DNA from 2 places in the Allorhizobium ampelinum S4 genome. Region 1 is predicted to be linked to the other one. Evidence: riboswitches for the same ligand, from Rfam matches in the RefSeq annotation. Region 1 holds a riboswitch; the other holds the start of a gene.
The links. Region 1 has a riboswitch for thiamine pyrophosphate ahead of thiC (phosphomethylpyrimidine synthase ThiC). Riboswitches for the same ligand answer to the same signal wherever they lie in the genome.
Positions count from the first base shown of each region.

Region 2: another riboswitch for thiamine pyrophosphate. It lies ahead of thiB (thiamine ABC transporter substrate binding subunit); the one in region 1 lies ahead of thiC (phosphomethylpyrimidine synthase ThiC).

Region 1 is NC_011988.1:924,563-927,976, reverse strand. It holds gene thiO (glycine oxidase ThiO) at 1-96, opposite strand, end outside; gene thiC (phosphomethylpyrimidine synthase ThiC) at 98-1,930, opposite strand; TPP riboswitch at 2,036-2,154, opposite strand; gene AVI_RS21210 (dipeptidase) at 2,222-3,256, opposite strand.
Region 2 is NC_011989.1:3,582,715-3,586,128, reverse strand. It holds gene thiP (thiamine/thiamine pyrophosphate ABC transporter permease ThiP) at 1-339, opposite strand, end outside; gene thiB (thiamine ABC transporter substrate binding subunit) at 348-1,349, opposite strand; TPP riboswitch at 1,391-1,498, opposite strand; gene AVI_RS16850 (hypothetical protein) at 1,827-2,579, shown strand; gene AVI_RS16845 (ABC transporter ATP-binding protein/permease) at 2,834-3,414, shown strand, end outside.

The sequences.
Region 1 (3,414 bases):
TTTGATATCGCGCACCGCGACATTAATACCGCGTTGAACAAGTTCAAACGCCAATGTGAGGCCGGCAACGCCGGCCCCCTTGATCAGAATGGACATGTCATTCTCCCACCGACGGTTTCTCCTCATCGGAGACCGGCATGTAGAGATCACCGCCATCGCGGTATTTGGCCGCCATGGCTTCCAGCCCCTCTTTCTGGGCTTCGGCGCGAATATCGTGGGAAATCCGCATCGAACAGAATTTCGGGCCGCACATCGAGCAGAAATGCGCAACCTTATGGGCTTCCTTTGGCAGGGTCTCGTCGTGGAAGGATCGAGCTGTGTCTGGATCGAGCGACAGGTTGAACTGGTCTTCCCAGCGGAACTCGAAACGGGCGCGCGACAATGCATCGTCACGGACCTGGGCTGCCGGGTGCCCCTTGGCGAGATCGGCGGCGTGAGCCGCGATCTTGTAGGTGATGACGCCGGTCTTGACGTCATTGCGATCCGGCAGGCCCAGATGCTCCTTGGGTGTCACGTAGCAGAGCATGGCCGTGCCGTACCAGCCGATCATCGCCGCCCCGATGCCCGACGTGATGTGATCGTAACCGGGAGCGATATCAGTGGTCAGCGGACCAAGCGTGTAGAAGGGTGCCTCGCCGCAGGTCTTCAACTGTTTGTCCATATTCTCCTTGATCTTATGCATCGGCACGTGGCCGGGGCCTTCGATCATCACTTGGCAATCCTTCGCCCAGGCGATTTTGGTCAGTTCGCCCAGCGTTTCCAGTTCGGCGAATTGCGCGGCATCATTGGCATCAGCAATCGAGCCGGGGCGAAGGCCGTCACCAAGCGAGAAGGACACGTCATAAGCCCGGCAAATATCGCAGATTTCGTCGAAATGCTCGTAGAGGAAGCTCTCCTTGTGATGATGCAGACACCACTTGGCCATGATCGAGCCGCCGCGCGACACGATGCCCGTGACCCGGTTGACGGTAAGGTGGATATAGGAGAGGCGCACTCCGGCATGGATGGTGAAATAATCCACCCCCTGCTCGGCCTGTTCGATCAGCGTATCGCGGAACACGTCCCATGTGAGGTTTTCGGCGATGCCATGCACCTTTTCCAATGCCTGATAGAGCGGCACCGTACCAATCGGCACCGGAGAATTGCGGATGATCCAGTCGCGGATATTATGAATATTGCGCCCGGTGGAGAGGTCCATCACCGTATCGGCGCCCCAGCGGATCGCCCAGACCATCTTTTCCACTTCCTCGGCCATGGAGGATGTGACGGCGGAATTGCCGATATTGGCATTGATCTTCACCAAAAAATTCCGGCCGATAATCATCGGCTCGGCTTCCGGGTGGTTGATATTGGCCGGGATGATGGCGCGGCCCATGGCCACTTCCTGACGGACAAATTCTGGCGTGACGTAATCCGGGATGGACGCGCCAAAGCTTTCGCCATCGCGGATCAGCGCGTCCTTGGCGGCTTTGCGGCCAATATTCTCGCGGATGGCAATGAACTCCATCTCCGGGGTGACGATGCCAGCGCGGGCATAGGCAAGCTGGGTTACGGCTTGGCCGGGTTTTGCCCTCAAGGGCGCATTGCGCACCGGAAATTCCGGGGTCAGCTTTTCGCCTGAAGCAAAACCATTATCCTCTGGCTTGACGTGGCGTCCGGCATAGGGTTCGACATCACCGCGTGCGACCACCCATTCGGCGCGAATGCGCGGCAAGCCTGCATCGATGGCGATGGTGGCGTTTGGATCGGTATAGGGGCCGGAGCTGTCATAAACATTGACCGGCGGCTCGCCGGAGGTGGGGTGCAGCGTGATCTGGCGCATCGGTACGCGGATCTGCGGGTGGATCTCTCCGGCAATATGCACCTTGGCGGAGGCGGGAAGCGTCCCGGTGGTGACTTCGGGGGTCGGAAACTGTGGGGCGATATTCATTTTTGAGGCTCCAAGTGTTCAGGTTGGAGACCCAGTCATGATAGCCGGAATGATGGAAAGACGCCTGACCAACCCATAACGGGCCAACCCAATACGGGCCATGGTTTTGCAGCGCTTGCACCGTCCCTACGCCAGTATGAACTGGATCAGGTTCAACGGGTCACCGCGCTGCTGTTAAGCCTAGCGGAATCTCAGCCCCTTGCGGGACACCCCTGGTGAATGAGAGAAGATTACTGCCGAACTGGCACTAAGGTCAATGCCCGGCGAAATCTCATTTCGCCGAAGAGAGGGCTAAGCACCCCAGGTTCGCTCCAGCACCGAAATCCAATTGCCATGGCAGATCTTGGCAATCGAGGTCGCATCATAGCCCCGCGCTTCCAGCCCCTGGACGATCAAGGGAAGACCAGTTGCGTCCTTGAGGGCGGCGGGAACGGTTGTGCCATCGAAGTCTGAGCCGAGTGCGACATGGTCGATGCCGATGCGCGTCACGATATAATCGATATGGTCGATGAGCACATCCAGCGGTGTATCGAGATTGCGCTGACCGTCTTCGCGCAGGAAAATCACCCCGAAATTGATACCCACCAAACCACCACTGTCACGGATCGCATCCAACTGCCTGTCGGTGAGGTTGCGGCTATGAGGGCAAAGCGCGTGGGCGTTGGAATGGGAAGCGACAAGTGGTGCATTGGAAAGACCGGCGATATCCCAGAAGCCCTGTTCATTCATATGAGAGAGATCGACCATGATCTTCAACTCATTGCAGGCGCGGATCAGGTCCTTGCCAGCATCCGTCAGACCGGGGCCGATATCCGAGGAGGATGGAAAGCGGAAGGGAACGCCATGGGCAAAGATATTCGGCCGGCTCCAGACAGGACCGAGCGAGCGGAGCCCCGCCTGATGCAGCACATAAAGGGCATCGAGATCGGCAGCGATGGCCTCAACGCCTTCGATGTGAAAAACCGCCGCAAAGATTTCATTGGCGAGAGAATGCCGTATATCGGCGGCACTGCGGCAGACCTTGACGCGACCAGCCGAATTCGCCTCGATTTCGAACAGCAGCCGGGCCATGGCCAACGTCTCATTCAGCGCTTCCGGCTGGGCCGGGGCCTGGAAATCCCCGTTGTCATCAGGTTTGAAGCTTGGCGAGGGAATGAATACGGCACAAAGTCCACCGGCCAGTCCCCCTTGGCGCGCCTTGGGCAAATCAATATGCCCGGCCTCGCCGCCCTGCAAAAAATCCTGGTAGGGATGGGGACGGCCAGAACGGCGCAGCCGCAGCAGCACATCATTATGGCCATCGAAAACGGGAACGGTCTGTGTCATCGCTCTATCCTTGCACATCATCCAAATGCATCGGCCATGCCGAAACATCCTCGCATCGAAGATTCGTGAATATCCAAATGCATCAAAGGCTTGACATATTTAACCCCCAAATGCCACCCATTGAAGCAGATGCAAGACGGTATTGTCATCGGTCTCGC
Region 2 (3,414 bases), on a different replicon from region 1:
ACCCCAGATGCCAATCAGGCCCAAGGCGCCGATCAGCACCGGTAGACCCATGGGCAGCGCCATCAGCCGGATCAGCCAGCGACGGCCCCAGAAATGCCTTTGCCGCGCCAGGGCCAGAGCCACCGGCAGGGCAAAGGTAATGGACAGCAAAGTCGATAGCCCGGCCTGCACCAGGGTGAAGCGCAGGATGGACAGGGTGTAACTGTCCAGCGCCAGCGGCAGATGGCCACCGGTTGTGAGCAGCAGGGCGAAGACCGCCAATCCGATAAAGGCAAAAAGCCCGGCAAGGCCGATGATCCCGCCAGCAATCGGCAGCAGATTTTGCCGTGCGAGAGCCATGCCGGGCCTTACTTAGCCGCCATTGCCGCCTGCCATTCCGCGATCCAGGCCTTGCGGTTGGCGGCAACCTCCTGCGGGCTCATCAGGAAGGTCTTGGCTGGCTTGACCAGACGGTCGAAAGCCTCTGGCAGCGGGGTCGAGGTCTTGGTGACTGGCATCATCCAATTGTTGGTCGGGATATCATCCTGGAAGCCGGACGTCAGCATGAATTTCAGGAAATCCTCGGCCAACTGCTTGTGCTTGGTGCCTTTCAACACTCCTGCCACTTCAATCTGGATGTAATGCCCTTCCGAAAAGAAAGCGGCTTGATAGCGCTCGGTGTTCTCAGAGACCATGTGATAGGCGGGTGAGGTCGTATAGGAAAACACCATCGGCACTTCGCCCTTGGTGAACAGGCCATAGGCTTCCGACCAGCCGGGAGTTACGGTCAGCACCCGGTCTTTCAATTTTGCCCAGGCGGCGGGCGCGTCCTTGCCATAGACGGATTTAACCCAGAGCAGCAGGCCAAGCCCCGGCGTCGAAGTGCGTGGGTCCTCGATGACGATCTTCTGGGCGGGGTCTCCCTCCACCAGTTCCTTCAGGCTTTTGGGCGGATTTTTTATGGTTTGGGTGTCATAGACGACGGCGAAATGTCCGTAATCATAGGGCACGAACATATCGTCCTTGAAGCCGCCAGGCACCTGGGCCGTCGACGCATCGATGCCGTGGGGCGCAAAAAGCCCGGTCTGCCTGGCTTCCTCGGTGAGATTGGTGTCCAGCCCCAGCGCCAGATCCGCCTCGCTGGAAGCGCCTTCCAGCTTCAGGCGGTTCAGCAGTGCCACGCCATCTTCCAGCCCGACGAACTTGACGGTGCAGCCGCAGGTCTTTTCAAACGTGGCTTTCACCTTCGGCCCCGGCCCCCATTCAGAGACGAAGCTTTCATAGGTGTAAATGGTCAACACCTTGTCTTCGGCCTGGGCGACCGTCAGGCTGGCAAGAAGGGGAAGGGCTGCTAGCAACAAACGGCGCATGGTCTCTCCTTGAACAACAACAATGAAAGAGAGACAGGGAGCAGAAATGCACCTCTAATCCCTCCGCCGGTGTTAACCGGATCAGGTTCCGCGGGTTGGCGTAAGCCTCTCAGCCCCGAACCAAAATCGGAGCACCCCGTTAGAGTATTAGGCGCAGATGTAACTGGCCGATCGTAAGCTGGCAAGGGGTGGAAAAGAGGAATGATACGTCCGGTATGTCACTACGGCAGATCTTGTTTATGTCCAATTATGCCAATGCGGATGTTTTCTTGGCATAGTTTAGCTCGGCTATTTAACTCTTTCCAAAAACACCGATTTTAGGTGTCGCGTATCATCGATGTTGTGTTGGGGCGTATCAGTTCTGTTTGAGGCTATAACAGGTGGAGTGGTCACATCACTTGCAATCATATCTTGATTGCGACATAATTTTAAAATTATTGTCGCATATTGGTTTTTGCCGTTCTCACGGAGTTTGTCATGGTCGAGAAACTACAAAGTGAAGCCCGAAACAAGGTTTTAAAAGGGGCGGTGGATACTGCCTGCGTCGGCATACACACAACGGGAATGCTAAGCGGACATACGGGAAGTTGGGGCGATAACGAAATTCTTGAGCAAGCGCGCATTGCCACGATGAGGCCCGGCGGTCGGGCCGAAGCTTATCTCAATCACTATCGTCAAGGGTCTGGTGCCGATGTTCATTTTTCAGTTAAGCAATTGATGGATGAAGATCAATCTGTCAAAGCGCATATTACGCGCAAGATAAATGAGATGGTTGCATTTTTTGAAAATAGCGGCACGCCAATGTCCAGCATGATCGGTATTGTGGGATTGGCGCAGAAATATTTCAGTAATATTGATTGGCAATACGCCACCGGTTCCCTGAACATAAAATGGAGTGTGGTCGATAAATTTGAAAGGCCAAATGGCAGGTTTTTGCTCGTTGAATTAAGCTGCGTTAATGTTTATCGATGGCATCCCGAGGCTGACCGCTATACGCAATGTGTCCATCAGGCTGCCCAAAACCTTCAAAAACCAGCTTCGGATTTCAATGTAAGCGCACCATTGAATCCGATGGACATTGGATCTTACGTCGGATTAAAGCCCGGAAAAACGCAAAAATTTCCTGCTGCGCGAAATTTCAAAATGATATCTAAGCCGGAAAGAGTTATACTTCCTAAACTATCTGGAATTCCAAATGTTTCTGGGAGTGGAGCCGTTTCTTCTGTATAGAGTGGAATGAAACAGACGAAGACGGTGCGATATTTTCCTGTGTTATTTTGTGGGTCGTCACTATCCCGTGGCTTAGAATAGTGAATCGCTTACGAGTCCTTTATCCGGTTTAAAAATGGCCAATTCGACATCATCCCTTTGATTTGTGAGTGATAGACGTGATTATTCAGTAGCCAAGTGGTGGTAACTAGAGCATTCTTGAGGTCAAGGGCGGCATTAGAGGCCGCGACTCAATGATGATTGTACCGCGACGAATGTTTGACAACGAAACCGCCGCGCCGGACCTGACATTTGCAGAACAGATGCGCATGGCTGGCCAATCCTTCTGGTCCAGCCATGTAAGAGGGCGCATTCTGCTGCTCTCGCTTTCGTTGCTCGTCGTCATTTTGCTTCTGACCTATGGCCAGATATTGCTCAATCGCTGGAACCAGCCGTTCTATAACGCCTTGGAAAATCGCGATCTGCCAGCTTTCTGGCAGGAGTTGCGCAATTTCTTCTTCATTGCCGCCTTTCTGCTGGTCATCAATGTGGCGCAGACCTTTTTCAGCCAGATGACCGCGCTTTACATGCGCGAAGGCTTGGCGCGCGATATGGTCGATCAATGGCTGAAAGGCAGGCGTGCCTATCGGCTGTCGGTGTCCAGCCCGCTTGGCGTCAATCCAGACCAGCGCCTGCATGAAGATGCGCGCAAGCTGGCGGAATCGACGACGTCGCTCACCGTCGGTCTGGTGCAATCCACCATTCTGCTCGTCAGTTTTATCAGCGTGCTCTGGAAATTGTCTGGGGATTTTTCGTTGACCCTGTTTGGCCACCAGATCGCCATTCCCGGTTATAT